3 regions of the Peribacillus sp. NPDC097895 genome follow, and region 3 is predicted to be linked to each of the others. Evidence: riboswitches for the same ligand, from Rfam matches in the RefSeq annotation. Region 3 holds a riboswitch; each other region holds the start of a gene.

Evidence for each region. A riboswitch is a leader RNA that binds a small molecule or an ion and turns the genes downstream of it on or off. The one in region 3 is predicted to bind S-adenosylmethionine.
Region 1: another riboswitch for S-adenosylmethionine. It lies ahead of ACQKMH_RS17080 (methionine ABC transporter ATP-binding protein); the one in region 3 lies ahead of mtnW (2,3-diketo-5-methylthiopentyl-1-phosphate enolase).
Region 2: another riboswitch for S-adenosylmethionine. It lies ahead of ACQKMH_RS11210 (Na+/H+ antiporter NhaC family protein); the one in region 3 lies ahead of mtnW (2,3-diketo-5-methylthiopentyl-1-phosphate enolase).

What each region holds. Positions count from the first base shown of each region.
Region 1 covers NZ_JBNNSH010000003.1:147,399-158,354, reverse strand. The annotation lists gene ACQKMH_RS17085 (O-acetylhomoserine aminocarboxypropyltransferase/cysteine synthase family protein) at 1-1,266, shown strand, start outside; SAM riboswitch class I at 1,384-1,496, shown strand; gene ACQKMH_RS17080 (methionine ABC transporter ATP-binding protein) at 1,662-2,696, shown strand; gene ACQKMH_RS17075 (methionine ABC transporter permease) at 2,689-3,357, shown strand; gene ACQKMH_RS17070 (MetQ/NlpA family ABC transporter substrate-binding protein) at 3,373-4,209, shown strand; partial or broken gene ACQKMH_RS17065 (IS5/IS1182 family transposase) at 4,297-4,670, opposite strand; gene sufC (Fe-S cluster assembly ATPase SufC) at 5,700-6,485, shown strand; gene sufD (Fe-S cluster assembly protein SufD) at 6,501-7,802, shown strand; gene ACQKMH_RS17050 (cysteine desulfurase) at 7,802-9,031, shown strand; gene sufU (Fe-S cluster assembly sulfur transfer protein SufU) at 9,021-9,449, shown strand; gene sufB (Fe-S cluster assembly protein SufB) at 9,505-10,902, shown strand.
Region 2 covers NZ_JBNNSH010000001.1:2,328,213-2,339,168, reverse strand. The annotation lists gene ACQKMH_RS11220 (hypothetical protein) at 250-405, shown strand; gene ACQKMH_RS11215 (SOS response-associated peptidase) at 466-1,137, shown strand; SAM riboswitch class I at 1,449-1,556, shown strand; gene ACQKMH_RS11210 (Na+/H+ antiporter NhaC family protein) at 1,747-3,063, shown strand; partial or broken gene ACQKMH_RS11205 (dihydrofolate reductase) at 3,650-4,036, shown strand; gene ACQKMH_RS11200 (LysR family transcriptional regulator) at 4,107-4,979, opposite strand; gene ACQKMH_RS11195 (Na+/H+ antiporter NhaC family protein) at 5,101-6,441, shown strand; gene ACQKMH_RS11190 (hypothetical protein) at 6,759-7,298, shown strand; gene ACQKMH_RS11185 (chromate transporter) at 7,451-7,996, opposite strand; gene ACQKMH_RS11180 (chromate transporter) at 8,044-8,667, opposite strand; gene ACQKMH_RS11175 (LysR family transcriptional regulator) at 8,918-9,796, shown strand; gene ACQKMH_RS11170 (MFS transporter) at 10,274-10,956, shown strand, end outside.
Region 3 covers NZ_JBNNSH010000001.1:1,562,145-1,573,100, reverse strand. The annotation lists gene ACQKMH_RS07615 (CAP domain-containing protein) at 1-334, opposite strand, end outside; gene ACQKMH_RS07610 (FixH family protein) at 805-1,242, opposite strand; gene ACQKMH_RS07605 (sensor histidine kinase) at 1,262-2,677, opposite strand; gene ACQKMH_RS07600 (response regulator transcription factor) at 2,674-3,360, opposite strand; gene ACQKMH_RS07595 (WD40 repeat domain-containing protein) at 3,367-4,329, opposite strand; gene ACQKMH_RS07590 (hypothetical protein) at 4,449-4,748, opposite strand; gene ACQKMH_RS07585 (hypothetical protein) at 4,824-5,066, shown strand; gene ACQKMH_RS07580 (hypothetical protein) at 5,103-5,270, opposite strand; gene ACQKMH_RS07575 (CobW family GTP-binding protein) at 5,330-6,256, opposite strand; gene ACQKMH_RS07570 (cupin domain-containing protein) at 6,380-6,913, opposite strand; gene ACQKMH_RS07565 (methylthioribulose 1-phosphate dehydratase) at 6,935-7,564, opposite strand; gene ACQKMH_RS07560 (2-hydroxy-3-keto-5-methylthiopentenyl-1-phosphate phosphatase) at 7,561-8,220, opposite strand; gene mtnW (2,3-diketo-5-methylthiopentyl-1-phosphate enolase) at 8,227-9,459, opposite strand; SAM riboswitch class I at 9,562-9,714, opposite strand; gene ACQKMH_RS07550 (pyridoxal phosphate-dependent aminotransferase) at 9,839-10,956, opposite strand, start outside.

The DNA of each region.
Region 1 (10,956 bases), on a different contig from region 3:
GGTCTGCAAGCTGATGAAACAGGTGCCCGTGCAGTTCCTGTTTACCAAAGTAATGCATACTTGTTCAAAGACACCGACCATGCAGCAAATTTATTTGGCTTAAAGGAGAATGGCTATATCTATTCTCGACTCCATAACCCCACGGTCAGCGTTTTCGAGGAGAGAATGGCCTTATTGGAAGGCGGGATCGGCGGATTGGCAACAGCAAGCGGAATGGCGGCCATTTCCCTGTCAATCTTGAATATTGCCGGTGCAGGGGATGAGATTGTTTCAGCCTCTACATTGTATGGTGGTACGTATAATCTTTTTGAGAATACTCTCCCTAAATATGGGATTAAAGTGAAATTCGTCTCCCCTGATGACCCTGAAAATTTTAAAAGGGCGATTACGCCAAGAACAAAAGCCATATTTGCCGAAACAATTGGAAATCCAAGCTTGAGAGTCCTAGATATCGAAGCGGTAGCGGATATCGCCCACGATGCCGGCATACCTTTAATTATCGATAATACCTTCGCTACACCATATCTTTGCAGACCCATTGATTTTGGAGCGGATATTGTCATCCATTCTGCTACAAAATGGCTATTGGGAAATGGGACGACATTAGGCGGTGTCATTGTGGATGGAGGGAAGTTCGACTGGAACTCGCCAAACTACCCTGGCTTTACCGAGCCTGATCCAAGCTACGATGATCTCGTATATTCGGAGGCAGTGGGACCCGCTGCTTTTATTACAAAAGCCCGAGTGCAATTACTTCGTGATTTAGGCCCTGCGTTAAGTGCCCAAAGTGCATTTCAGTTTACGCTTGGACTTGAAACGCTGCATGTAAGAATGAAAGAGCATATCTCGAACACCAAGTCTGTCATTCAATATTTGAAAAATCATCCGGCCGTGACCTGGGTTTCATATCCTGCTAATGAGGATCATCCGGATAAAGCCCTTGCAGATAAATACTTGCCTAAGGGAGCAGGATCGGTTGTGACCTTTGGAATACAAGGTGACCGTGAGGCCGGAGCGAAACTTATCAATTCGGTTGAATTATGGTCCCATGTAGCGAATGTTGGGGATGCTAAGAGTTTAATCATCCATCCCGCCAGCACGACCCATCAACAATTGAATGATGCAGGTCTGGCGAAAGCGGGTGTGAGTGCTGATCAAGTCCGCCTATCCATTGGGATAGAAAATGTTGAGGATTTAATTGAAGATTTAGAGCAGGCAATTGAAAAAGCAACGAATATCGTCTCCTTGGCTTCTAAAACGATTTAAGGAAAAGACAAGTTCATATTATTATAGAAATATTATACATTGCACTCCTTTTTTATCTATGATAAAATTTCACCATACTAAAGAACTTAATGATGTACAAAATATTCTATATATTAGCTCTTATCAAGAGAGGTGGAGGGATGTGCCCGATGAAACCCGGCAACCGACAAGGAGATTTCCTTGGAAAGGTGCCAATTCACACAAAGTTTAATCACTTTGGAAGATGAGAGGAAGGCCAATCTTTTTACCTGCCTTTCTGCTCATGCAGAAAGGTTTTTTCTATTCCATATTGGGGAAACCTTTGCATGGGCAGTGAAATTGGTAAAAGCACAAACTAATTATGTAGAGAAATCAACTAAGTTCATAGGTTTTATTGGATAAAGAGGTGAGTATTAATGATTACATTGACTAATGTCAGTAAGCTGTTTCGAACAGGAAAAGGAAGCAGTGAGACGATCAAGGCTGTAAATAATGTAAATGTTGAAATAAATAAAGGCGAGATTTTCGGTATTATTGGCTACAGTGGAGCTGGGAAAAGTACTTTGATCAGAATGCTCAATGGCTTGGAAACGCCCACGGAGGGATCCGTTGTGGTGGCTGATAAGGAAATTTCTAAGATAAATGGGGCAAAGCTTCGTATGGCCCGTCAAGAAATCAGCATGATTTTCCAACATTTCAATCTATTATGGTCCAGGACCGTCCAAGAGAACATTTCCTTTCCGTTGGAAATTGCAGGAGTTTCGAAATATGAACGCACCAAACGTGTGAACGAATTAATCAAGTTAGTCGGACTGGAAGGCAGGGAAAAGGCGTATCCATCGCAATTGAGCGGTGGGCAAAAGCAAAGGGTGGGAATAGCCAGGGCTCTTGCCAATGATCCTAAAGTGCTGCTATGTGATGAAGCGACTTCTGCTTTAGATCCACAGACTACTGACTCCATACTTGAATTGCTTGTTGACATCAATCAGCGCCTTGGGCTAACGATTGTGTTGATAACACATGAGATGCATGTAATACGTAAAATCTGTCACCGTGTGGCTGTGATGGAAAGCGGGCAAGTTGTTGAACAGGGACCTGTCCTGGATGTTTTCAAGAATCCTAAAGAACAAATGACAAAGCGTTTCGTGCAACAGGTAACGGAACCGGAAGAAACGAAAGAAACAATGGACCATTTACTCGAACGCTTTCCTGCAGGTAAAGTTATTCAACTGACCTTTGTAGGGGACCATGCCGAAAGCCCGTTGATCACCAAGCTCGTACGTAACTACGAGTTGGACGTTAATATCGTTCAAGGTAAGATATCCCAAACCAGAAGCGGTTCATATGGAACGCTGTTCATCCATCTTGATGGCACAGAGGATGAAATGCTCCGCGCAATCGAATTCATTAAAGAACAGCAGGTAGGCGTGGAGGTGATTACTCATGCTTGAAGAATTATTGCCGAATGTGGATTGGGAAGACATTATTGAAGCAACGAAAGAAACACTATATATGACAAGCATATCTGTAGTAGCTACCTTTTTTATAGGCATACTATTAGGGTTGATCCTGTTCTTGACAGGGAAAGGGAATATGTGGCAAAACCGGACGGTTAACGTGGTTATGAGTGCTGTCGTTAATATATTCCGTTCCATTCCGTTTCTTATTTTGATCGTGCTGCTCATTCCATTCACTAAAGCACTTGTCGGTTCCATGATTGGTGAGAATGCTGCACTGCCAGCACTTATTATCGGTGCGGCCCCATTTTATGCACGCATGGTTGAAATCGGCCTCCGTGAAATCGATAAAGGTGTAATTGAAGCTGCCAAATCCATGGGGGCAAAAACGAGCACGATCATTTGGAAGGTCCTGCTTCCAGAGTCGATGCCGGCCCTTATTTCCGGGATTACGGTAACATCGATTGCATTGGTCGGCTACACAGCAATGGCTGGTGTCATCGGTGCAGGAGGGCTTGGTAATCTAGCCTATCTGGACGGCTATCAAAGAAATCACAATGACGTTACTCTTGTAGCGACTATCGTTATTCTAATTATCGTCTTCATAATTCAAATTATTGGAGATATGATTACATCTAAATTGGATAAAAGATAAAGGGAGATGAATTGAATGAAAAAGTTTTTGGGATTTGCATTAATTTTAGTGTTATCGATCGCTTTGGCGGCTTGTGGAAGTGAAAAGGATAAAAGTGGCAGCGATACGGATAAAGAATCGAAGAAATTAGTAGTAGGTGCATCAAATGTTCCGCATGCTGAAATCCTTGAGAAAGCAAAGCCAATACTTAAAGAAAAAGGCATCGATTTGGAAATCGAAACATTCCAGGACTATGTTTTACCGAATAAGGCATTGAATGATAAGGAATTGGATGCTAACTATTTTCAACACTTACCTTTCTTAGAGTCGGCAATTAAAGAGAATGGATATGATTTCGTCAATGCGGGCGGGATTCACATCGAGCCTATCGGTTTATATTCACAAAAATATAAAAGCATCGATAAACTTCCTGATGGAGCAACGATCATTTTAAGCAGCTCTGTCGCTGACCATGGCCGTGCTTTATCACTGTTGGAAAGGAATGGCCTCATCAAGTTGAAAGAGGGCATCGATAAAACGACAGCTACAACGAAAGACATCATTGAAAATAAGAAAAACTTTAAATTCGACGCTGAATATGAAGCGGCATTACTTCCGAAAATCTATGAAAGCGGCGAAGGCGATGCTGTTTTGATCAACTCTAACTATGCAATCGACGCTGGCTTGAATCCATTGAAAGATTCAATTGCGATCGAAGATTCCGAATCACCTTATGTGAATGTCATCGCTGTAAATAAAGGCGATGAAAATAAAGAAGAAATCAAAGCTCTTGTAGAAGTATTGCATTCTAAAGAAATCAAAGATTTCATCCTTGAGGAATACAAAGGTGCGGTTGTACCAGCGGATAAATGATTCAAGAATGGCCTGATTTAATTCGATCGCAGTTTGTAGACAAAAAGGTTTCGGAATGGTCACATTCCGAAACCTTTTTGATTTTTTATTGGATTTGAAGCACTTAAAGCGATTTGTACTTTCGATGCCCTCTGTATTTGTTGTTGAGTGCTTTAAAATCCTGCCGATGGGCAGAGATAACAATCAAAACGTTCATATTACACATGTCATGATTGCGGAAGTATCCTTCTTTTGTTCGAGGAGGTGTATAGGGTTAGGCTGGTGTTTTGTAAGTTGCATCTGCGGCAACAGCTTCAATCAGGTTTTCCAACTTTTTCAATAACTTGTTCAATCAGATGCTCTAAGATACGACTATCATGCGTATTTCCGGTTGTTACTATCGTCCCAAATACAAATCCGTTACGGTCTGCTGCCGCATGAAATGAATAGGAAAACTGTTTTGTTCGTTCATCTTTCACATAACATAGAGAAGTGAGAAGTAAGGCGCTTGATCATGGGAACCGTAACCTAAAACCAACGGTATCATGTTGTTTTCAACTTCTTCAATCGTTTTACGCATGAAACGAAAAAAGACTGTAGGCAAAAGTGGTTCTATTTAATTGTTTAGTCTTAGTGGATTGGAACGGAAGGTACGAGACTCCTGCGGCAAAAGCGAGTGCCCTACGTTCCAAGTAACGTTCAAATTTTAAAATCCTAAAAAAACTGTAGACAAACTCAATTATCATCCAGTTTGTCTACAGTCAGAGGCCTGATTTAATTCGGGTCGGTTTTTTATGTTTAAAGTGTGAATAGTAGGGTAAAAGGTTAAAGAAAGAAATAAAATGAAACACAAATTTGAAAGGATGGTTCACTATCAATACTCTAGAGTTAAATGTAACAAGCGAAATGGAAAAGGCGATGCAGTCTTCACATGGGATTGGCTACAGTGAGTACAGTAGAAACTTAGACCTCCGTATTGAGGTTGAGAAAGAACGAGATAGGGAACATGAAAAGTGCAACAAAATGGTCCTAGACCTACAACGTAAAATTCACGGCTAAGCATATAAAAGAGTTCTTTAAAAGATCGGTCTGTAGAGGTAAAATGATAAGTGGTCCAGAAAATAAGGGTTTCCTTATTGGATTATCTTACATAACGCCAAACAGTCCGATTTTTTTCTTTTCAAAGTGAAACGTTCATACCTTCCAATCAAATCTTTTGAACATATAATAATAAGCAACGAAGATTTGCCGAATAATAAGATAATTTTAACAAAAGCTAAATAAGGCTTAATATGCTGTATGTTGGCTATAACTGTTAGTATTATTAGAATGGGACAGGTTTTCACCATGTAAGAAATAGAAACCCCTATCTATATTAGTTGATTCTAAATTGGATTTGTTATAAAATTGGAATGAGAATAAAGTGAGAATGCTTTTACGAAAATTATAGTAAAGAAAGTAATCTTTACTTTCTGGTAATAAAATAGGAATTAGTTCACGGAGGTATTATTATGTCAGCTTCTACATTAACGGTTAAAGATCTTCACGTATCTATTGAAGGTAAAGAGATTTTAAAAGGGGTTAACCTTGAAGTTAAAGGTGGAGAAATCCATGCGATCATGGGACCTAATGGAACTGGTAAATCAACTTTATCATCAGCAATCATGGGTCACCCAAAATATGAAGTAACAAGCGGAAGCATCACATTCGATGGTGAAGACGTTTTGGAAATGGAAGTCGACGAGCGTGCTCGTGTCGGTCTATTCCTTGCTATGCAATATCCAAGTGAAATCAGTGGTGTTACAAACGCCGACTTCTTACGTTCTTCCATTAATGCACGCCGTGAAGAAGGCGATGAAATTTCATTAATGAAATTCATTCGTCAAATGGACCAAAAAATGGAATTTCTTGAGATGGATGAAGATATGGCACAACGCTATTTAAATGAAGGTTTTTCCGGCGGAGAGAAAAAACGTAACGAGATTCTTCAATTAATGATGATTCAACCTAAAATTGCAATTTTAGATGAGATTGATTCAGGGCTTGATATCGATGCACTTAAAGTCGTTTCAAAAGGAATCAATGAAATGCGCGGAGAAGACTTTGGGTGCTTGATCATCACTCACTACCAACGTCTATTGAATTACATCACTCCTGACTATGTACATGTTATGATGCAAGGACGTGTCGTTAAATCAGGTGGTCCTGAACTTGCTGCCCGCTTGGAAGCGGAAGGTTATGATTGGATCAAACAAGAATTGGGCATTGAAGACGAAACTGTTGGCGAAGAAGCGTAAGTAGGAGGATTTGCAATGACTACAGAAACGAAATTACCGTTTGAACAAGAGGATATAAGCTCTTATTCAACTAAAAATAACGAGCCTGCTTGGCTTTCAGAGCTACGGATTCAAGCGTTTTCTGAATTTGAAAAGCTCCCTATGCCAAAGCCGGATAAAACGAAAATTGACAAATGGAATTTTACTTCTTTCAAGACCCATGCGGTTGAAAGTGAAGCTTTTGCCTCTATAGAAGAGCTTCCGGAAGAAATTAAATCCATCATTGAAGAAAATGGAAACTTATACATTCAACGCAACAATACGCCGGCGCATATCAATCTGTCAGCAAATGTGAAAGAACAAGGCGTCATTTTTACGGATATTTTAACAGCGGCTCGTGACCATGCTGAGCTTGTGCAAAAATATTTCATGAAAGACGGAGTTAAAATAGATGAGCATCGTTTAACAGCACTACATGCTGCATTGGTTAATGGGGGAGCATTCCTTTATGTTCCGAAAAATGTAGAAGTCAAAGAGCCGATTCAATCGGTATTCCTATTGGATAATCCAGATACTACACTTTTCAACCATGTATTGATCGTAGCGGAAGATAATAGCTCTGTCACATATGTAGAGAACTATTTCTCGACTGTTGAGTCTAACGAAGGGATTGCCAACATCGTAACTGAAGTATTTGCGAATGCAAATGCAAAAGTGGAATACGGGGCGGTCGATACCCTTTCAAAAGGCTTTACGACTTACGTTAACCGCCGTGGGGTGGCAGGACGTGACGCTCGTATTGAGTGGGCACTTGGCCTGATGAACGATGGAAATACGATTTCAGATAACACAACATATCTAATGGGCGATGGCTCGCACGGTGATACTAAAACCGTTGTAGTCGGTCGCGGGGAACAAAAACAAAACTTTACGACAGCGATCATTCATTATGGCAAACGCTCTGAGGGCTATATCCTTAAGCACGGTGTCATGAAAGACGCGGCATCATCCATTTTTAATGGAATTGGAAAAATAGAGTATGGTGCTACAAAGGCCAATGCCGAACAAGAATCACGCGTACTGATGTTAAGTGAAAAAGCACGCGGAGATGCCAATCCAATCCTTTTAATTGATGAAGATGATGTAACGGCTGGTCACGCCGCTTCTGTAGGTCGTGTTGACCCGCTTCAACTGTATTATTTAATGAGCCGTGGTATTACGAAGAAAGAAGCAGAAAGACTTGTCATTCACGGATTCTTGGCCCCAGTTGTTAACCAGCTTCCTATTGAGGGAGTTAAAAAACAATTAGTAGCGGTCATTGAAAGGAAAGTACAGTAATGAACCCATACGAAATTCGTAAGCTTTTTCCGATATTAGATCAAGAAGTCAACGGTCAGCCATTAGTTTATTTAGATAGTGCTGCAACCTCCCAAAAACCGGCTGCAGTGATTGAAGCGATTGAGCAATATTACCGTGGATACAACTCGAATGTTCACCGCGGAGTGCATACACTTGGAACAAAAGCTACGGATGCGTATGAAGGTGCACGGGAAAAGGTACGTAAATTCATTAATGCTTCTTCTACAGAAGAAATCATCTTTACTAGAGGGACGACCACTTCTTTAAATACTGTAGCAAGAAGTTACGGTGGAGCAAATGTAAAAGAGGGTGACGAAATCGTCATCTCTTACATGGAGCACCACAGTAATATCATTCCGTGGCAGCAGCTAGCCAGAGAAAAAGGCGCTGTACTGAAGTATATTCCGCTTCAAGAGGATGGCACGATTTCAATTGATGATGTGAGGGCTACAATTACAGATGCAACGAAAATCGTTTCCATCATGCAGGTTTCGAATGTACTTGGTGTTATCAATCCTGTGAAGGAAATCGCAAAAATTGCCCATGAACACAATGCTGTAATGGTAGTCGATGGGGCACAAAGCACGCCGCATCTAAAAGTGGATGTCCGTGATTTGGATTGTGATTTCTTTGCCTTCTCAGGTCATAAAATGGTCGGTCCAACAGGTATCGGCGTATTATATGGCAAAAAAGAACTTCTTGAAAAAATGGAGCCAATTGAATTCGGCGGAGAGATGATTGATTTTGTAGGCTTGTATGAGTCTACATGGAAAGAACTCCCGTGGAAATTCGAAGGCGGTACCCCTATCATTGCCGGAGCCATCGGCATGGGGGCTGCAATTGATTTCTTGGAAGAAATCGGCTTGGATCATATTGAACGGCATGAACATAAACTCGCCGCTTATGCAATGGAGAAAATGTCCGCAATCGAAGGGATAACCATATACGGTCCTAAAGATTCAGAAAAGCGTGCGGGTGTAGTTACTTTTAATATTAATGACGTACATCCACATGATGTCGCTACCGTACTTGATGCAGATGGAATTGCTGTCCGTGCCGGTCATCACTGCGCACAGCCATTAATGAAATGGCTTGACGTGTCATCGACAGCAAGAGCGAGTTTCTATCTCTATAACACGGAAGAAGATATTGATAAGCTTGTGTCCGGGCTTGTTAAAACGAAGGAGTATTTCAGCAATGTCTTTTGATAACTTAGATACACTCTACCGTCAGGTCATTATGGATCATTATAAGAAACCACGTAACAAAGGTATGCTTGAAGATGGCAGCATGACAATCGATATGAACAATCCAACTTGCGGTGATCGGATTCGTTTAACGATGAAGATTGAAGATGGAAAAGTCAGCGATGTTAAATTCGATGGTGACGGTTGTTCGATATCCATGAGTTCAGCTTCCATGATGACTCAAGCCATTAAGGGCAAAGACGTTGATACTGCTTTAAAGATATCCGAGACCTTTTCCTTAATGATTCAGGGAAAAGAATATGATGATGAAATTGATCTTGGGGATATTGAAGCCCTTCAAGGAGTTTCTAAATTCCCTGCTCGAATCAAGTGTGCCACTTTAGCTTGGAAGGCCATGGAAAAGGGATTGAAGGAATAATTAAATTAAAATGAGCTGTTGTAATTCAGCCATTTGAAATGGAGGAATACGAGCTATGGCAAAGAAAATGCCTGAAATCGGCGATTATAAATATGGCTTTGCGGATAAAGATGTTTCCATCTTCCGTTCAAAGCGTGGTCTTACGAAAGAAATCGTGGAAGAAATTTCTCGAATGAAGGATGAACCGCAATGGATGCTTGATTTCCGTTTGAAATCATTGGAGCATTTTTACAATATGCCAATGCCTCAATGGGGCGGCGACATGCAAAGCTTGAACTTTGATGAAATCACATACTATGTTAAGCCATCAGAGAAATCAGAAAAATCTTGGGATGAAGTTCCTGACGAAATCAAACAGACTTTTGATAAACTGGGAATTCCTGAAGCTGAACAAAAATACCTTGCTGGTGTATCGGCTCAATATGAATCAGAAGTGGTTTACCATAGCATGAAAGAGGAATTGGAAGATTTGGGTATCGTCTTTAAAGATACGGACTCTGCACTTCGTGAAAATGAAGATATCTTCCGTGAGCATTTCGGTAAAACAATCCCGCCTACTGATAATAAGTTTTCGGCATTGAATTCAGCTGTATGGTCAGGCGGATCTTTCATCTATGTTCCAAAAGGTGTTAAAGTGGATACTCCGCTTCAAGCTTATTTCCGAATCAACTCTGAAAACATGGGTCAATTCGAACGTACGCTAATCATTGTTGATGAAGGGGCATCCGTTCACTATGTAGAAGGTTGTACAGCACCTGTTTATACAACTAACTCCCTTCATAGTGCGGTTGTTGAAATCATCATTAAAAAAGATGCTTACTGCCGTTACACAACGATTCAAAACTGGGCAAACAACGTGTTTAACCTGGTTACGAAACGTGCGGTTTGTGATGCTAACGCAACAATGGAATGGATTGATGGTAACATCGGTTCTAAATTGACAATGAAATATCCTGCTGTCATCTTAAAAGGTGAAGGCGCTCGCGGTATGACATTATCGATTGCCATTGCTGGAAAAGGCCAACATCAAGATGCTGGAGCGAAAATGATTCATCTTGCGCCAAATACATCTTCAACTATCGTATCAAAATCAATTTCTAAACAAGGCGGTAAAGTAACATACCGTGGTATCGTTCATTTCGGACGTAAAGCGGATGGTGCTCGTTCTAACATTGAATGTGATACATTAATCATGGATAATCAGTCTACCTCTGATACAATCCCATATAATGAAATCTTGAATGATAACATTTCCCTTGAACACGAAGCGAAGGTTTCCAAAGTATCGGAAGAGCAATTGTTCTACCTAATGAGCCGCGGAATCTCTGAGCAAGAAGCAACGGAAATGATCGTAATGGGCTTCATCGAACCATTTACAAAAGAACTTCCTATGGAATACGCGGTTGAAATGAACCGTCTGATCAAGTTCGAAATGGAAGGCTCCATCGGATAATAACCGACGGATTGCCTGTAAGGCGATTCAGAACAATCCAAAATAAAAAGCCTG
Region 2 (10,956 bases), 770 kb from region 3:
ATTAACATATTTCACTAAATTCATGGATAGTCTTTTTTACGTACGTGTAAATGTAACGCTTCCGTACAAGGATTTACGGTCCCGGCATTACTACGATTGATTAAACCTTTGGAGCAACAGTATTTAAAGGAACATCTATGGCAGACTCACCATAAGAGGATTAACTATGACTCTACCAAAGTTCAATACTGATACTTCTGGTTTTTTGGTTTATAATAACAACCATCTAGTCTTATGAGGGGGGATCTTATGAATGAATATAATGTAACGGTCAGGAATGGCAGTACTTTAATTTTGTCAGAAATCATTAAAGCTGAAGATGAAAGAGAAGTCCTTGGCACTCTTTTAATTTCCAGTGAATTATTTAATCAACCATTTACCGACATCAGGATTTTAGAACGCTGATTTGTGCCCGCCCGTTCCATTTGTTACACTGTAATAAATCTTTATACGGTAGGCGATATTATGTGTGGACGTTTCACCCTTTTCACTGACATTGAAGAAATAAAAGAACGGTTTGAAATCCAAGGATCATTTGATGAGGAATACCAATACAGTTATAATATAGCACCTTCCCACTCCGTGCTCTCCGTCATTAATGACGGAACTAGGAATCGACTTGGATATCTTCGGTGGGGACTCATTCCTTTTTGGGCAAAAGACGAAAAAGTGGGTTACAAAATGATCAATGCAAGGGCAGAAACCATTGCTGAGAAGGCAAGCTTCAAGAATGCGTATAAGAAGAAACGATGCTTGATAGTCGCTGACTCTTTTTATGAATGGAAGAAGACACCCGAGCGAAAAATACCGATGCGAATAAAACTTAAGAATCATGCTCCATTTGGAATGGCCGGTCTTTGGGAATCCTGGAAATCTCCCGAAGGCATCAGTATCTATTCTTGCTCTGTTATAACAACCGTTCCTAATGAGCTAATGACCAGCATTCATGATCGAATGCCAGTCATCCTTAAACCGGAAGATGAAAAAGATTGGTTGAATCCATCCATTAATGATGCGGCCTATCTGCAGCAATATTTAAAGTCATTCGATTCGGAACAGATGGAAGCATTTGAAGTATCGACTGATGTGAACTCGACTAAAAATAATTCACCTAACCTAATACAACAAATTTGTTGAGAGGTCTTTAGACCTCTTTTTTATATTCATTCCTTCCCAATAAATGGCGATATTAGGTAGTGTAATGTTAATAAAACTTATTTACTGCACTTATAAAAATCCGTTTTTAATCATGTGAAATAATTTTTAACTTAACCTTGCGATAATAGACAAAATGCTGTACTCTTATATTTACTTTTCATTTTGACATTCGATGTCACTTTCAGAGAGTGGACTCGTCTATACTTAGAGTGGTTTCGGCAAGTTTCCAGCCTGCACTATCCTGAGGACATCGTGACATTTGATATTATTTTCACTATATAATGTAAATCTTCTTATCAAGAGAGACGGAGGGACTGGCCCGAAGATGTCTCGGCAGCAGACTTAATAGGAGTGCTGTGCCAAATCCAGCAGGCAGATTCTCGCCTGAAAGATAAGGAGGGTGTTTTTTATAAATTAAAAGACCTCTTCTTGTGTTTAAAAGAAGGGGTCTTTTTTTGCTTACAGTTTTTTAAGCATTCTTCCATGACTGGGATATTATCATCTTTTAATAGGGGGAATTTGCGAAAGCTGTTAAAAGAATAAGAGCTGTGACACATGTCATGGGAAAAATAAAAAGAGGTGTTCATCATGAGTACAAACAATAAAGGGAATCCATGGGCGTTGATCCCATTTGTCGTTTTTCTAATTTTATTTATAGGTTCAGGGGTCATTACAAGAGATTTTTATTCATTTCCTGTGATTGTAGCGATTTCAATTGCATCAGCCGCCGCATTGGCAATGAATCGAAAAGAGTCTTTCAATGAAAAGGTTGAAATCTTTTGTAAAGGTGCCGGGGACTCCAATATTATGTTAATGGTTATCATTTTCATTTTGGCCGGCGCTTTTTCAGAAGTTGCAAATGGCATGGGGGCAGTTGAATCAACGGTGAATCTTGCCCTAGCGGTTTTTCCGCAAAATCTTTTAATGGTAGGGATTTTCATTATCGCTTGTTTTATTTCTTTATCAATGGGGACAAGTATGGGAACGATTGTAGCGCTTGCACCTATAGGGGTGGGAATTAGTGAGCAAACTGACATATCGCTTGCCCTTTCAATGGCCGCCGTTATCGGTGGTGCGATGTTTGGTGATAACCTATCCTTCATATCAGATACGACAATCGCGGCAGTTCGTACCCAGGGCACTAAAATGAAGGATAAGTTTAAGGTGAATTTTTTCATCGTGTTACCTGCTGCCATCATCACATGTGTCATCCTTGGAATGTTAACGATGGGAGAACAAGCCGCCATCTCCCAACATTCATATAATTGGGTGAAGATCCTTCCTTATCTTGGTGTATTGATCACAGCATTGGCAGGAGTCAATGTGTTCCTGGTTCTTACCACTGGAATAGTATTTGCAGGAATTATCGGTATGGCGGATGGCAGTTATAAACTGTTGGATGTCATTCAAAAAACGGGAGAGGGGATGGCGGGAATGTATGAAATCTCTTTCCTGGCCATTTTGATTGCAGGTATGGTGGCTGTCATCAGGCATAATGGCGGCATTGATTATCTTCTCCAAGTCGTGACCCGAAATAGTAAAACAAAAAAAGGCGCTGAATTCAGCATTGCCGGGCTTGTTAGTTTGACGAACCTTTCAACGGCCAATAACACGATTTCAATAATCATTGCCGGACCTCTTGCCAAAAATATTGCTGAAAAGTATGGGATTGATCCCCGTAAATCCGCGAGCCTGCTTGACGTTTTTGCCTGTTGTATCCAAGGGTTAATTCCATATGGGGCCCAGCTTCTGGTAGCGGCGGGGGTAGCAAAGATTTCTCCGATTAGCATCTTGCCATATTCATATTACCCACTTTTAATTGGCGTTTGTGGAGTAATAGCGATCTTGATTGGTTTTCCACGATTTCAGGCGGGAGTAGATGTAACGAAGAAACGTGCTTCTTAAAATGAAACAACCCCCTGAATCATTAGATACAGGGGGTCAAGAACTAAGAGATGTATGGGAGAAGCGGAAGAAATGCAATATAGCCACAGTTTCTCCTTTGAAGACGCGCCAATCCTTGAAACTATTATATATTTAACCGCACAGTGTTTTTTTCACTCGTGCGGTTTTTGTTTTATATTCGGTAAACCAAAGGAGAACGATCCAAGTAACCATTAGTGACTGTTTTGTAAAACCGTACGCATTCACGTTGGTTCACAAATTTAGACCAATATAGGAGTGCATAAAGTCTTATGGTAGAAAAGCAAAAGAGGGTGGTTGTGTCATCTGAAAATGCATTGCGGCAAGGAAAAAATGCAACTCTTCTGCCACAATTGTGAATTATTTAATGTAGTACTAGGCTATTAGTGCTCTTAATTAAGTCGTTTTACGACTTGGAAATACCCTTTTTATATATAAGACACTGATTGATTCTAGTTGTAAAGTTTTTTTCCTTTGCTGATAGGAATATGGATTGTGAATAGTATAAGGAGTCAACTCTAAAGGACGAACCAAATGTTGTGGATAAAGCACTATAGATGGAAAGTACATATTGGGTAGAAAGAGCCTCGTGTCATCGGAGGGCTTTACCTGACAGTAGGAATATTTTTTTGACAAGAGACAAAGATTTTAACTTTGTCTCTTGTGAAATTACCTATTCAAACGAAGATGATTTTGAGTTATTTAAAGATGAAGAAGAGATTTTTATTTTCGAGGGAGAACAGATTGATCATATGTTCTCCCTTATGTTGAGAAGATGTATATTGAAAAAATTCATCATGAATTCGAAGGAGATACTTTTTTTCCAAAAGTTAATTTCAATAAATGGAATGAAATATCTTTTGAAGGGGTTATGAATGACAAACATCCTTATAACTACGATTTTCATGTTTATGAAAGGGCGCTTTTTCTTTATACATCTAACGGTGCAGTCTAGTTTAAGATGATTATCACACCTCCTGGTTAAATAAAATAGAATTAGAATGGATAATGACCGCCTTTAAATTTCAGTCTGTAAGAAATGTTTCAAGAAAGTGACGAGAGGCAGAGGACATATACTGATTTTTCATCCAAACTATGGCAGTCTGCGTAACTAATGATGCTTCTGATATTTCCTTATACTTTAAATCAGCATTTTTAAATAATTCTAGCCAATCTCGCTGAACAATTGCCGTTCCTATGCCTAGGTTTGCCCAGAGTAGAATTGATTTAGTATCATCAATTTTCCCAAGTATATTAGGCTCAAATCCAGCATTTCGACACGCCTGCGTAATTATATTCTCATATCTATTAAGTACAAGTAATGGCTGATCTGCTAGATCAGAGAGGGTTATGGATGATTCATTTTTTTCCCATAATGGTGTGCCAGCTGTCACTGCAACCATAGGTTCTTCAGGCAAGAGAATTGAATCGTAATATTCTGAATTGATGGGAGTGCGAACGATACCAATATCTATTAATCCTTTTTTTAACATATCTAAAATCTCTGGTGTACTACGGTGTTTAATTTGAAAACTAATATTAGGATATAACTGATTGAAGTTATATATTCGTATAGGCAAAATAGCATCGCCAGTAGAGGCAAGCGTCCCAATTCGTAATGTTCCACGACTTCCTTCATCGTAATCCTTCAATTCACTGATTGTTGTTTCAGTTAACTCTATAATCTGCTTTGCCCTGTATTGCAGCCTTTTCCCTACGTCCGTAATTTTTAAATTTCTCGTGTTTCTTTCAAACAGTTTCACCTCTAATTCATCTTCTAACATTTTTAACTGTTTACTAAGTGGTGGTTGAGCCATGTGTAATCGGGCTGCTGCTTTGGTTATACTATCTTCTTCAGCAATAGCTAAAAAATAAATCAGTTGTTTAATATCCATCATAAACATCTCCGACCTTAATTTATTCTAAATGAGTATTAATTCTATATTATTTAGATATTTTTATTATAAATAAATGTTTAGTAAAATAAAACTAATTGTTATAAATAAGGGAGAGAGTTTTATGGATATATTCGTTTCACTTTTAATTATATTTAGTATGCTGATTTTTAGCATCTTCAAAAACATTAACATTTTGTACCCTCTTATATTGGGATTAGGTATCCTATCGTTTCTTTCCTTTAAACGAGGGTTCGATATAAAAGACGTTCTATCAATGGTTTTGAAAGGGGCTTCTAAAACTAATCAAATTTATATTCTTCTGGTCCTATTAGGAGCTTCAACAGCTATTTGGATGGCTTGCGGAACGGTGCCTGCTTTTATTTACTACGGAATTAAGATTATTAACCCACACTTCTTTATTATTTCAGCTTTTATTATTACTTGTGCAGTTTCATTAGTAATTGGCTCATCCTTCGGAACAGTTGGAACAATTGGTATTGTATTTATAATAATGGCTAAAGCAAGCCATATTAATTTAGATTTAACTGCCGGTGTCATTATAACAGCCGCCTATATTGGTGAGAGAAGTTCTCCGTTGTCTTCTAGTGCCAACTTGGTTGCAATTTTGACAGAAACCAATCTTTACGTAAATTTAAAACGAATGTTTTTTACTACAATTGTACCGTTTATCATAGTTATTGGTATTTATCTGATGTTATCAGTGAAGAATCCTCTTCATATTGGTTTTCTTGATACTAGTACTGAACTTCGAGCTTACTATAATTTGAATTCTGCTATTCTAATTCCTGCAATTGTAATTTTATTATTCGTCGTATTTAAAATGGATGTACGAATTGCGTTGGTTGTTAGCATCATTATCGCTTTTGTCGAAAGTATCCTATTTCAGTCTAAATCCGTCGGTGAGCTAATTCATTTTATGATTTTTGGTTATAAAATAGATTCTGCCAGTAGTATCACAGATATTTTGCACGGAGGTGGGATATTAACAATGTTACAATCAATACTGATCGTCATGATCTCATCTTGCTATGCGGGAATATTTGAAGGCACAAACATGCTAGCAGACTTTGAAAATGCCGTGGAAAAAGTCAGCATCAGATTTGGCCCCCTTTTTGCTACAACAGTAACCAGTATCGCCGGCTGTTTCTTTGGATGTAGTCAGACCTTTGCAATCATAACGTCTCATCAATTCATGCAGAAGATTTATGCAAATAAGAATATGGATAAATCTGATCTTGCTCTTGATATTGGAAATACGTCCATAGTTATTGCACCTTTAGTTCCCTGGAATATTGCTGCAACTTTTCCAGCAGCAGTTCTGTCAGTTGGTACAGGATATATTCCATATGCCTTCTTTCTTTATCTAGTACCACTATTTAGATTGATTAGAGTAATTGTCTGGCGCTTTGCAAAGCAGCAATCTATATCGAAGGTTCATTGAATATAATTATTTATATCCATGCCTATAGATTCCACGTTTATCGGGAGCGTTTCTTCATTATGAAGGATCGCTTTTTTCTTATGTTACAAATGGACGGTTTTGTGAAATGAGGGTTCCCACTTGCTCATACTGAAGAGTTAATATAAGGATCTTACATATAGTAAAAAGTGGCATTGCATAAGGGGCAACGATTATTAGGTATACCTAAGATGTTGGGAAGAATCATCAGGTGATACTGGAATTTAAGATGATATAATAAGTAAACATCGAATTCCTAGAGGAAACAAATTATTGCCATTGTATATCTCCGAAAGGGCGTGATGACTACGTCAATTCCATTCGGTTACCTTATTTCTGTGCTTTTTGTCGCTTGGTGCACGTATTACGCAGTAGCACCGAACAACTTCCCTCGAATTTTTAATTCTTTAGGTTCTTACTTTGTGGTAATAAATGAGCTACCGTTCTTTGCACTTTTCTGGTTGATTGGTTCCACTTCGTTAGCCTTTATTGAAGGCGACGTTTATTCTCTGGTTGGGTGGATGGCTTTTGGGATAACAATTTTGGCAGTGGGAGCACTCATAGTGATAATCCATCGGGGATTACAAACTGCTCCTATAGTTAGTCAATCCATGGATTATAGTCTGGGGGAAAAATGGCGAACTTCTCTTAACCCCTTGATTGAACGCCAATTACACAAGAAATTTAATGTCACAGCTTTACTCGGGCCATTCTTTAGAAGACGATACGAGATAGAGAGGATTGCAAACATCAGCTACGGGAATGCAGGTGTGAGAAATCAACTAGATGTTTATCGGCATCGTTATCATCCAACGGACTGCCCCACTTATTGGACTTAAAATATATTGTAAGAATGATAAATTAAGATGTTCCTGTATAAACTAAGGCCGATAATAGTGCGATTTCCATTACGTACATAATGGAGGACATCCCATCTATACCGAATGTAAAAACCTATCCTTAATATAATCCAACAAAATCAAGGTCGGCGTCATGAATAGAGGACAACACCAACTAAACCAGAAAGAATAATTACATAGGCTGGGTGCCAGCGTAATTTCATTAAGGCAAATAACGATAATCCAAAAACGAGTAATAAGCTTATCGTATGCCATGAAAAGTTCAGAGCAATCATATGATTGGAAAGAGCAAAACTGATCGCTGCAAAGAGGATTAAACTAGTAACAATGGGTCTTAATCCATAAAACATGGATTGAATAATTGGATAATGATTCAATTTACTGAAGAAGGTGGCTATAACGGTTACGAAAATAATAGCAGGAAGCAAGATTCCGAGCGCAGATGATATGGCTCCTGCGAATCCAGCAGTTGAATAGCCAACGAGAATGGCACTATTGGCGGTGATAGGACCAGGCGACATGCCGGAAATAGCAATTACATCGGTAAATTGTTGCGTCGTCATCCAGCCATGCTGTGAGACTTCCGATTCTATTACGGAAATCATGGCGTATCCGCCTCCAAACGAAACAAAGCCGATAATAAAGAAGGTGCTAAACAACTCCCACAATTCCATCATTCTATCACACGCTTTCTTGAAATTAGTTAGACCCTTTATTGATTCACCTATATGCCAGCGCCCATGAAAGGTTCGAAATCGTTTTCTTCTTTTCTCCTATCTTTTCGGTCCATCTTGACTTCGTAACCTAATTTCCTCTTAATGGAGATCGTCACAATACCTGCTATTGCTCCTGCTAATATAGCTAAAACAGGTTGAACGAAGAAAAGAACGGGAATTCCAACTATTAGAATACAGAAAGTTGATCTGTCAACAATAGCTGTTTTTCCTATCTTGATAGCTGCGAAGGCGATGATGGCTACTATTGAAACTCTAATCGATATGAATGCGGCTTCTATCTTCGGATTATCCTGAATGAAAAAATATAAAATGCCGAGAAGCAGTACAATTAAAAAGGTAGGTAATGAAACACCGATCATGGCTGCCGCTGCGCCCTTCATTCCGGCAATTCGATGGCCGATAAAGGTGGCAGAGTTAATTGCGACAGCCCCCGGTACAGACTGAGATAATGCAAAAACATCCGTTACTTCTTCGCTTTTCAGCCATTTTCTCTTCACCACAACTTCTTTTTCGATTAGAGGGATCATCGCAAATCCTCCTCCGAAAGTGACAGGTGATATTTTAAAAAAGGTCCAGAATAATTGGAACAGTGTTTTCCATTGTCCTTTCATTGTATCAGTCACTTCCTTCTGCTCTGTATAAATCTTATTATTAACATATCAAAGAAAAAGGAATGGGTAAATTGCAACAAAATCATCGGGTATAACAAAACGTTATACCCAGAAGTTTTATCCGTTTTATATAAAATCATTGACTAGGCTCACCTGTTCAGGGAATATCGTGGTGTTTTTCCATTTCACCATTTGCCTATATGATGCTATCATTTTATATAACCATTTTAAAGACAAGGAGGTCGGCTTCTTGAAATTAGAAAATCTAAAAGTGTTTTGTTTAGTGGTGGATGAAGGAAGCATAAGCCAGGCAGCGAGGTTAAGCTTTTTATCTCAACCCGCCGTAACGAGGCAAATTCATCAATTGGAGAATCATTATAACACTTTGTTATTCGACCGTGAGGAAGGAAGGCTGAGAGTTACAGAAGCGGGCAAATTGTTATACCCTTTTGCAAAAGCTATTGTAAATGATTTCAACCATTCAAAAGTAGTGATTCAGCAATCAACTGGCGAGTACAATGCAAACCTCATAGTAGGCGCATCCTTGACTATCGGTGAGTACTTGTTGCCGAGCTTGCTTGGGAGATTTAAAAAACAACAGCCTGAAATAAAAGTGACATTAACGATAAAAAATACCCCCCGAGTTCTAGAGGATTTATCAAACGATGTCATTGATTTGGCCTTGGTGGAAGGACTTGTGGAAAACACCGATTTTATTGTTGACCAATTCGGCGAAGACGAATTGATATTGGTTTGTCCATCCGACCACCCATGGAAAGACAGACAAGAAATCCAGTTAGAGGAATTGGGAAATGAAAGGATGATCTGGCGTGAATCCATTTCAGGGACACGGCTTATCGTAGAAAACATGTTAAGGGAGCATGGGGTTTTAGAAAAAATAGAAAGTTATATGGAGATTGGAAGTACACAAGCGATAAAAAGTGCGGTGGAAGCTGGACTTGGAATCAGTATTCTGCCAAGGTTGTCAGTGGCCAGGGAATTGGAACAAGGTTTTTTGAGGGAAGTCGGTATTTCCGGAATAGATATAACAAGAAATCTTTGGCTAGTCAGGAGAAACAAGCGTTTTAATAAAATAGGGGTGTCTAAATTTGTGAATTTTCTTCGATAAGGAATGAAAGCACTACCATGGTTTACTATTACAATTTGGCAGCGTTTTCGGTTTCGTGGTTACGGTGTGGCCCCAGCCCCCTTACCTTGCAAAAGTCATAGCAAATTGAATATACCGCATTAATTATTCAGCTCTTCTCTATCGAGAGGGGCATTTTGTATTTGGTTGTTCAGCCTACGGTTAGCCAATCAAACGAATTAAGCCGTTTTTATATAAATAAAATTGAAGTTACTATTAGAAATAGGAAATATACTTAATGGCAAATTAATTATAAAATAAATTCATATTATTCTAAAAATTTCTAAAAAAAGAGAAAGTTTACTGCTTCAACATTCAATGAAACGCTCCTAAAAGTCACAGAACAAAAATCAATAAGAGAAAAGTGGAATTTCAAGCTTTGGCATTTTAAATGGAATTGTAAGCGCTTCCCTGAGAAAAATAGTTTTGTGAAAATATAAAAAAATGGAGTGATGAGGAATGCAGCTGTTTGCAAGTAAGAAACGAAAACTTATTATTAGTGGTCTATTATTCGTTGGAATGGTTTTAAGCTTTTTTGATCGTGTTGCCATAAATGTCGGGATAATTCCAATCGCAGATGAGTTTCAGCTCAATACTTCTCAAACAGGTTTTTTAATTAGTATATTTTTTGTTAGTTACTCTCTCATGCAACCGCTTGGCGGATGGATGACCGATAAGTATGGAACCAGGGTCATGGTGACTATTTCTTTGTTTAGTTGGTCTTTGTTCACTGTAATGTCTGGATTTGCTTGGTCATTCATATCTTTATTATTCATTCGTTTTCTGTTCGGGTTAGGTGAAGGGCCTTTCTATCCTGCCAGTATGTCCACTATAAGAGATAACTTCCCGGAAGAAGAACGGGGCCGGGCAAATTCGTTTTTCCTGTCTGCCCAGAATATTGGCGGGATATTAGGTACTGCACTTGCCGCTTCGATGGTGGTAGCATTCGGTTGGCGGGGCATGTTTACCATTGCCGGAATTCTAGGGATATTAGTTTCTTTCGGAATTTGGTTCATTCTAAAGCCACAAGAAACTCAAGAGGTTAAAAAAGACAAATCGAAACAAAAAAAGGTTGCATTGAAACTGTTATTTAAAATCGATAATATTTGGAAACTCATAACATTCAAGTTTATATCCAATAT
Region 3 (10,956 bases):
CAGTGGATTTTTCCGGTGTTACTTCTGGTGCTTGAGGTTTTGCTTGTGTAGCTTCAGGTTTTGCTTGGTTCGTTTTTCCAGCTTCTTGCTGAACTGGTGCTTGAACTGGTTTTTGAACTGGTTTTTGTTGCTGTTGCACCTGTGCAGCAGGTAAAGTGATATTGTATTTAGCTAGATATTGGTCAAGGACTTTTTGCATATCCTCTTTATTAGTATATTTAAAAGTTACTGGTTTAACAGTATCACAGTTGGCTGCTTCAGCTTGGTTAGCTCCTACTCCTGTGAATATAATAGCTGCAGCCGCTGCTGCTGACATAAACATTTTCTTTTTCATTCGTATTTCCTCCTGTGATGTTCGTTTTTTGTTGTGCTTTGCTTCTGGAATTATCATATCATGCATTTTTTGTAATATATGCACCATCAATTTCCATCAAAATTCACAGGATTCTAATGAGAAACTATTATTATTCAATTATCAGAGAATGCAGGCAAGAATGCTTTAGCTATCTATGTTTCTGCCAATAGTATAAATGCTCATATTTTTCCAGACATTCCTTGTCAATGGTAGTTACATAGAACTATTTCCATGGAATACTAATAACTTTTAGTTGACATATCGTCTCCAAGCTAAATAGTATGACTTTCATTACTTTTATGTTACAAATTTTTCGTTTTAAATTCACTTTTTGTCCTACTTTTGTAAGAAAAGGTACATATCTATTTCACACAACCCTATTACAATGAACATTTTTACAAAATAAAAAACAATCCGGATATAAAACCCGAATTGTTTTGGTATCTTAATCATTTCATTTCTTCGTCGTTCATCTCGTCCATTTCCTTTTTATCGTCATTTTGTTCTGGAGGACTTGGTTTACCTATGACGAATTCTTTCTTGGGCATGTTGTGCATATCCCGTGCCGTTACATGCGCATATACATAATAGGTCCCTTCTTCTTCAAACGGTTTTTCCAGTTCATAAATACCGTTCCCTTTATGTTTTGCAGGAATCTTGTCATGATCATCACTATTTGCAAGCCAAATTTCAAAACTGACATCATCTGCATCTGTCACTTCTTCATCGCCATACGTTACTTTCGCCTGGAACTTCACAGGCTCATTCACTTTGCCCTTATTAGGAACGACTGATAAATCGACATTTAACATTTGCGGGATTTCCTCTTCCTTGCCACAACCAGCCAACAAAATTAACGCCATGCAAAATAACATGATTTTTTTCATCTTTACACGTATCCCCTTTTTATGAATTCCATTCTTCTTTTATTGTCGGCAGCACAACCCTGACTTTTGTTCCTCTTTTTACCTTGCTTTCAATTTCTATTTTGCCATTTTGCAATTCCACCAATTTCTTAACGATGGAAAGTCCGAGCCCTGACCCGCCATCAAAACGACTGCGCGCTTTATTCACTCGGTAAAAACGATTCATTACATATGGCAGATCTGCTTCAGGGATCCCGTTACCTGTGTCAGTAACCATTAGCTCACAATCTTCCTTATGCTGAATTAGGGTAATATTGATTGACCCTCCAGAATCGGTATACTGAATGCAATTATCAAAAATGTTATGAAGGATTTGCTCCATCCTCCCTTCATCCCCATAAATAATTGGGTCCGGGTCTAGCTGGAGCTGAAGGCCCAATTGCTTTTCTTTTATGATCGGTTCATATTTAACAAGCACATCTTCGATGAATTGTGCAAAGGCAATCGGGGTTTTATGTAATACGAATGAATCACTATCCAATTTTGATAAGTCCATCAAATCACCTACAAGTCGTTGCAGCCTAAGAGCTTCCCTTGAAATGAGTTGAAGGTATTTGCGTTCCTCTTCATCATTCTTCACGACACCATCCAATATAGCCTGCGTGTAACCCTTTACGTAACTTAGCGGAGTTCTGAGTTCATGTGCAACATTTTCAAGAAACTCTTTTTTCCTTTCTTCTTCCAAATGGATGGAATTGGCCATATCATTGAAGGCTTGTGCCAGTTTACCTATTTCATCATGACTCCTTACTTGAACCTGTATGTCATAATTCCCTTCAGAGACACGATGAGCAGCAGCTTCGATTTCCTTAATCGGACTGATTAGCTTTTTCAACCATTTCGTTGTAAAAAAAATCGCGACAACCAAGAACAAAAGAACCGCTGCAATCCATTTTGCAGCAAATTCCTTAAGTAAGACCGTAATTGAGTCTACTGGAATATATGTATAGATGATGCCTTCGAGGCGGTCTTCGTCAATAAGGGGGATAATGGCCGCTACGATATTCTTTTCAAACCTTTTCTCATAGCCTTCTTTTTCAACCGCTTTTCCTTCTAAAAGCATTTGTCGTTCTTCTTCAGATATTAGGGTGTCATAATTGATTTCAAAAGGAAGGCAGGCACTCAATTCCCTCGGGTTGTTGACGACAAAGACCTCGCTGTCATTCTTGCTGTTAAACCATTCAACCTTTTGTTTGAAGTCATCGCTGATTTCACCACCAGAATAATCCGCGCCAAGCAATGATGCTTCATTGACTAAATCCGTTTTAAGCTTTTCCACATATAGATTTTTATAATAATATTGAGAAAGGGAGTATGCGAACAGAACGGATAGGATGATGGCAGAGATGATGGTCAGCCATAATTTAAAAGAGAGGGATTTCCAATTGGCTCTCATTTCTTCTCCTCGATCTTATAACCAATTCCCCAGACGGTTTGGATGTAATCGGCCGCCCTTAATTTCATCCGCAATGTTTTAATATGGGTATCCACGGTCCGTAAAGATCCTCCATATTCCCCGCTCCAAACATTTTCAAGAAGTTGTTCCCGGCTGAGTGCTTGACTTTTATGACGCATTAGGAATAAAAGCAATTCGAATTCTTTTAAGGTTAAATTGATCGGTTCCCCTTCCACCGAGACCGTTCTAGATTGTAAGTTTAAACTGATTTTACCGAATCGGACATAGTTTTGACTTTCTTCATTCATAGACAGTTTTCCTGTCCTTCGTAATACCGCTTCAACTCTTGCGACCAATTCTCCTGGATTGAACGGCTTGACGATGTAGTCATCCCCACCGAGCTTCAACCCTTTCACTTTATCCCATTCTTCACCTTTCGCACTGACAAAGATCACAGGGATATCCCAATTTTCCTGGATTTTTTCACAAACCGAGAAACCGTCCATACCTGGCATCATGATATCCAATAGAATTAAATCGACTTCCTCTTTTTCAACCATACTTACGGCTTCTTTTCCATTTGCAGCCTGAAGGCATCGATAACCTGAGTTCAGCAAATACATTTCAACTAGATTCCGCATATCTTCTTCATCATCAACGACTAAAATGGTGTAAACATGCATGTCAATCTACTCCCTCAACATGAATTGAAATGGACCTTCGCCGACTTTAATCGTTTTTTTTACATCGACTGTTTCAGTATCCATCACATACACTTCATCACTATCATACCCCGCCACAACCACATCTTCCTTAAAGTTCGCCATTTCAAAAGGATTGACTCCGACCACTTTGCTTTTCACTTCCTCATATTGATCATTTAATTTATATAAGGAGCTTGTACCGTGACTAAGGACAAAAATGCCCTCATCATTCTCAAGGAACTTTATCGGCATGGTGGGAGCCTTCAACTTACTCTTCAACTCTCCTGTACTTGCCGAATAAATATATAGATTTTCTTCCACTTGGTCCCCATCACCATGGCCCCCTATCCATATTTCATCCTTTGTCTCCCTTAATAAAGAGCCGGTGCTAGAACTATGTATCGGAAATTCAAAATCGACCTTTTTCGTTTCAAGATTTATCACTGAACATTTGGTATCACCAAAGTTAATGACATACAAACGATTCTCCTCCACTCCTTGCAGAACGGTCAAGGGGCTTTTACCTACCTTGACGATATCCTGCTCCTCCCCTTCATCATTAAAAAAGTATATGGAGTGATTCGATTGATTGACCGCCACGATGCTTTTTCCATCATGCAACAACTGCATATTGACGATTCCTTTCCCTACTTCCCAACTGTTAATCAGTTTTCCAGCTGATAAAGAATACGCCTGGACTTTCTCCATCTCTTTCCCATAAATCAAGATAGTATCTTTATCTGCCAGTAGCAACGCACCGGTAAATGGTTCTGAAATATCCCATGTGGCAAAAGAATGATAGTTTTCATCTATGAAAGTAAGGGAAGTATCCTTGATATTGACGGTCGCCAAGAAAGATTCACCTTTGTTTATTTTAGTAAAAGTATTACTGCTAGTACATCCAGTAAGCAGTAAGACGGCAAGTAAAAGCGCAATGCTCCACTTCATATTTTTAGCTCCTTATTCATTAAATAACTAGTTTTATAAAATTTTAACAATGAGTTGTGAAAAAAGTATGAAGCGGGTAAGAAAATTTGCCAACAGCGTTCGCAATGTCTGAATGGCGATCATAATCTTTCCAGTTCAGTGACATAGGCCATGGCGATGGCGGTTTTCATCTCGTTAGAAAGTGAAGATTGCATCACACGTTTAATGCTGAGGTAAAACTTCTCCAAGACTGGTTTACGGGCACGGGGATGTGCATTTTCATCCAAAAGCTCACGACGGATGAGTTCAGATAACACTTCCCTTCCGCCTCCATCCGTCACCTTGCGATTATTCCATATACTTAAATAAGCCTCCAACAATTCTTCTTGCATTTCTGTTTCTTTCATTTTATCCCTTCCATCCATTACTAATTTATACATATTATGAATCAACCTTGTAAAGACTATCTTAATAATACGATTACGCTTTTAAAAATTCAAAAGGGAGTGAGTACAATGTCTCAAGTATACCGCTGTCCAAATTGCCGAACAAATAAATCTCGCTTCAATCTCATTCAGCAAGTAGCAACCCCCATTAAAAAGGATCCGCAATCCGGTGAGATCGTTGAACAATATTCGAACGATTCCCTTCAGCCATTCCATCTAGCATATAATGGTCCTGAAGTTCGGGTTCAATGTGCTGCTTGCGGATTAATAGAAGACGAAAAGACATTTGCCGCCTTTGGAATGCAGCAATAAAAATGGTCAGACCCAGTAATGGGTCTGACCACTTTTTCAATCTTTTCCCACAAACTTTTTAGCCCGGTCTATGGCAATTGGAATGGCCTTTCCATCCTCATATCCTTCTTCCAACATTGCATTTGCAATTTCAATAGCCTTTTCCCTGACATCTTTATCTAAATTCTTCATTGAATCCGGGTAATCATTATTATTCCATGGCATGTATACCGCCTCCTTAGAAAGTCTCTTTTATATTTCCCTTCATAAATAGGCGGTAAACGTTATTGAGCCGCTTTCGCTTCCATAGCCTTCAACGTACTGATAATACTCTCCCTCTCCAACTTTTCACCGATTATGACGATATTCAATGGCATTTTTATCATTTCGTTCATATACATCGGCATTCCGTATGAGTATTGGAATAAATGAGGGTATTGGGAATGGGTAAAGGAAATGTATCCTTTCATTCTATAGACCGTTTCCGGAAGAGACCTAAGCCAATCTTCAAAGTCAGTTTGTTCCACAGCTCCTTCAAAAGTATGAACGACTGCAGATAGATGCAAATGGTCGTGGACATTAAGCTTTTGAACTCCCTTTTGTTTTTTTCGTTGCATTTGTTGCAGCGATGCCAAGGAAACGGCTGCATACTCTGTCAATAAACATACAGCATCCGTATTCAGCGCCTGAATCGTATAAATCAGCTGTGCGGCTTCCATCTCACTAACTAAATCCGCTTTATTCAATAATATGAAATCGGCATGGTGAATTTGTTCAGCAAGCAACTGCCGCAGCTGCGGCGAGAGCTCTTCCCGATCGCGCCACCTTAATAAATCGACAACTGTTATTATCCCTTTATATTCTAGCCTTTTAGCGAAAAGCGGCGACATGATACCATCCAGTACTTCAACAGGATGTGCAGCGCCTGTCGTTTCAATATAAACGGCGTCCAAGTCGTTTTCAGTTAACAATTCATGGAGCTGTACCTCCAACTTATCCTGAATGGTACAGCAAATGCACCCGTCAAACAGCTCCTTCAGAGGTACTTCATCCCCTATCAACCCACTGTCCACCGATACACTGCCGAGCTCATTTAAAAGGACGGCCACTTTTCTACCCGCTTCACTTTCCTGTTTTAATATATTTCGTAGAAGCGTCGTTTTCCCGCTGCCGAGAAAACCGCCTAATATGTATACTTCCGTTGTTTTCATTCGTATCTGCTCCTATGATCCTGATAAATTTGATTCCGTTAAATTCTATCATACTTATCCTTCTAAATCATTTGCCGGGACCACATAAAAAAACCAGCTCGTAAGCTGGTTTTCAACAATGACTCATGCTTGAACTTCGTCTTTTTCGTAAATTGGCACCCATCCCGCCGCTGTAACGAAAATCCGAACTGCAACGGTTTTCCTATCCTCGGCCAACGTGAAATAATGTCTTGTTGATTCTGGTACGCTAATTAGATCTCCTGGATTAAGCCGTACATCAAACCACTGTTTATCACTGCCTTCAATGGCAAAGATACTCGTTCCGCCTGCTATGAAACGCACTTCGTCATCCTCATGGTGATGTTCCTGCTTAAAGTTTTCAAGCATTTTATCCAGGTTTGGATTTGCATCGGATAATGTGATGATATCATGCGCTTTATAACCTCTTCTTTCCGAAATTTCCGCTATCTCAGATTGGAATGTTAAAAGGATTTCCTCCTTGTCAGCATCAGTTAGATCATACTTTTCTACAAGATGAGCAGGTAATTTCGAAATATCCCATTTCTCATATATTACACCTTGTGTTTCTAAAAAACTTTTTACCTGTTCACCGTTTTCAATAACCTCGTTTGTTTCATGGAATCTAATTGTCGCCATCATACATTCCTCCTCTATATTTTATCTTACAGAACCTGTAAGTGCCTGTTGTTGATTGAGCAAAAGTTGATATTGAAATAAAAATTCACAAGCTTCAAGTATTCTTTTTGCTTCGAGCCCGCTTTCACCCCAAACCGTTATACCATGATTACGGATGAGCACGGCGCCAGAGTCTTCTTCTACATGTGGCTTGAACTTTTCAGATAACAGCGGAATGTCAGCGTGGTTATATATGATTGGAATGCGCAACTCTGAATCTTCATCCCACTTACCAGTCGCTTTAATGATTTCATGATTCCGAAAAGTCACTTGACCTTCATCCCCGTACAATTCCGACATCACATTATTTTCCACTGTGTGGATATGGAGTACACAGTTCGCATTGGTTTTCCCGTAAATAACGGTATGAAGCAAAGTTTCGGCTGAAGGTCTTAACTCCATTTCTTCAACAGGGTTTCCTTTTAAATCCACCAGTAAAAAGTCCGAATCCGTTTGTTTTCGTTTATCTTTACCGCTTGCCGTAATATAAAAGAAAGGGCTTTTGGGTTCACGGATGGATAAATTCCCGCTTGTTCCCATGAACCAATCCCTTTCGGCCAGTTCTGCTTTAATCTCCGCCAATTCCAGCCATTCTTTACTATGTGTGTTCATGCCCATACCTCCTCCCGCTGCTTTAAAATGTCAATTACATCATAAAACGTTTCAAATCCTTGATGTGGGATTCCTTCTTTATTACATTTCTCAAGCAGAATGTCACGAGCAATGACAAAATCAGCCTTTTTTGCTGCTTCAAAATCAGTCACTGAATCTCCTATGACGAGTTTAAAATCAGACTCGCCGGCAATTTCCCTCATAATTGATGGCTTACAGCAGCCACAATCATTTTTACATTGGTCATCACAAGCATTGGGCCACTCAATATAGATCTTTTCCTTATCGAAGTAGGCATTATTGCAAAAAACGGAATCTTTGGGCAAGATATCATGTAAAAGAGGTTCAATAAAAAAATCCATGCCTCCGCTTACTATATATAAAGGAATGTTAGCCTGTTTCGTATACTCAACGAATTCATAAAACCCTGGCCGAATGCCAGCTGTGTCTGTTACATATTGAATAATGTCATCCTTCAAGTCACTGTCAAGCAAAGAAAACATATCGCCTACCCCAGAGGATATACTGATTTTTTGTTGAAGAACCCCATCTTTCAACTCTTCCCATTCTGGAGGCGCAAATTTTTTCATGATAGAAATGATATTATCTGTGTTGGTGATCGTACCGTCAAAATCACAAAAGATGATCGGTTTCATTATTTCTTATAAGCCTCCCCATAAAACAAGAGCTTTTTTTAGTGTTTCTTCCTCAGCCGCCGCTTCAGATAGGTCCTTTCCTGCTAGAACGGCTTCCACAGCAGAACGGAAAGCCTTGGCCCCGCCTTCTGCTCCGTCAGGGTGTCCGTGGATTCCACCTCCGGCATTGATTACACTGTCTATACCAAAATCCTTGATTAGGTCGGGAACCATGCCCGGATGTATGCCTGCAGAAGGAACAGGGAAGGCTTTTTTCCATGAAAGTTCATCTTTTGTCAGAGCTTTTGCAATGGCTAATGTCTCGTCTTTTTCAAGTGCGACATTTCCATAAGGGGATGGGAATAAGGATAAATCTGCACCTGAAAGCCTCACTAATTTACCAAGCAATAATGGATAGCCGATTCCATAAAAGGATGAAGAAGCCAACGCTCCGCTAAATGCGGGATGTGCCATGATCGGTAGCTTAATATGATCATGTTCACGCAAGGCTTGCATTACATCCAAACCATATGTATGAACGTTGAACAATAAAGCGTCAGCCCCCGCTTCAGCTGCTTGCTCCGCCTTTTCCAATAATTCAAATGTTTTCCCTGATAGATTGACAGCATATAAAGTTCGATGACCAGTGGTTTCATAGACTTCATTCAATATTCTTTTTCCGGTTTTAATTCGATCGATAAATGGAGTCTGTTCCTGGTCAAAGAGAATCTCGTCGTCTTTTACAAGATCGACACCTCCTAATGCCTGTTGCTTCAGTTGCTCATTATGGAATGTTAAATCCCGTCCTAACACACCTTTGAAAATACTCATCACCAGAGGTCGATTATATACATCAATCTTCTCTCTTATGCCTGCAATACCAAATTGCGGACCAGGAAAAGCTTTGTGAATATCACCGATAAAATCCAAGTCGATCAGTTTAATTTCACCGTCCAATGAAAGTTTGCCGAAGACCGTCGTGAGGATTGCTGGTAAATCATTAGAGAAATTCCCCGTTGGATAAGCAATTTTAATGAATGAACGGTACACCTTCCGATCAAAATAGCGGTTAGCCTTCTCTTCTTCAGCTAATGGTGTCACAGAGACGACACGTCCCTTATGCTTTTCCAGCTGCATCTGAACTAAATGGGGCAGGTCCGTCCATGTTCCCACAGTCAAACCCAAGGCAATGCTTTCTGCTTTTTTCTCATGATTTCCATCAAAATCATGAATTAAGTAAGTAGCGATTATCTCGCTCATCTGATCACTCCTATAACACGTTAGTAGAATCTCGAAGTCATTAACTTTAAATCCCAAAATGACAAAAGCCCCTTCACAATGAAGAGGCTTTAAAAAGCCATCTTCTTATCTCCCAGCCATTAGCTGCAAGAATTAGCACCGTGCCTTGTGGATTTCAAGAAAATCCGGCGATGAATTTCGCCCCATTTTACAATGGAATTACGGTCGGTTGCTGGGCTTCATAGGGCTAGTCCCTCCACCTGCTCAAAATAAGAAAACGCTGATATATAGTTATGTTCAAGTATCGAAAGATTAAGAATTTAGTTTGTATTCTGACAGGTAATCCGTACTTTGTCAATAGGTTTATGATTATTTAAAGGTGGATAACTTCTCCCCCCAGTTAAAATATGTTTAATGCGCGTATCCGTTCGACAGCCTCTTTAAGCCGTTCTTCGGAAGTAAGAAGCCCTACCCTGACGTACCCTTCGCCAAATTCACCAAATCCATTTCCAGCAGCTACAGCTACATGGGCATGCGTTAATAAATAGTCCGCAAAACTCTCTGAGGTAAACCCTTTTGGTATCTTGAGCCAGGCAAAAAAAGAGGCGTCCGGAGCTTCGACATCCCAGCCGATGGCCTGTAATCCCTCAATGAAAACATTCCTTCGCCCCTCGTATTTCTTCACAAGCTCCTCTACACAACTCTGCGAGTCAAGTAGAGCACTTGCCGCTGCTTCTTGTATCGCCGGGAAGAGACTCACATAAAGATGGTCTTGCAAAAGCTCAAGCGCTTCTATGACACTTTTATTCCCAACTGCGAAGCCGACTCTCCACCCTGCCATATTATATGTTTTCGATAGTGTATATATTTCAATTCCTATATCCTTCGCTCCCTCAGCTTGGAGAAAGCTTATCGGTTTTTTCCCTTCAAATCCTATCGCCCCATAAGCAAAATCGTGGACCACACAAATTGAATGCTCTTTTGCGCAGGAGACCGTTTCCTCAAAGAAACTTAAAGTTGCAGATGCACCAGTAGGATTATTCGGATAGTTCAAGAACATCATTTTTGCTTTATCAAGCACATCACTATGTATATCTTTGTAATCCGGAAGAAAACCATTTTCTTCTGTCAGCGGCATGAATTCCGTTTTTGCCTGAGCTAAAACAACACCGGAAAGATAATCAGGATAGCCGGGATCAGGAACCAGAATCGTATCCCCAGGATTCAATAAACATTGTGGCAATTCTACAAGTCCTGCCTTTCCACCAAAGAGAATCGCCACTTCGCTATTGGGATCGAGCTTGACCCCATATTCACGTTCATAAAAGACAGCGGCAGCATCTTTTAAATATTGATGTCCACGGAACGGTGAATATTTATGATTTATCGGTTTTTCAGCGGCTGCCTGCAAACTTTTCACAATATGCTCAGGTGTCGGCTGATCAGGATTCCCCTGACCTAAATTAATGACATCATGACCTTGTGCTGTAATCGCATTGACTTTTGCGACTAGAGAGG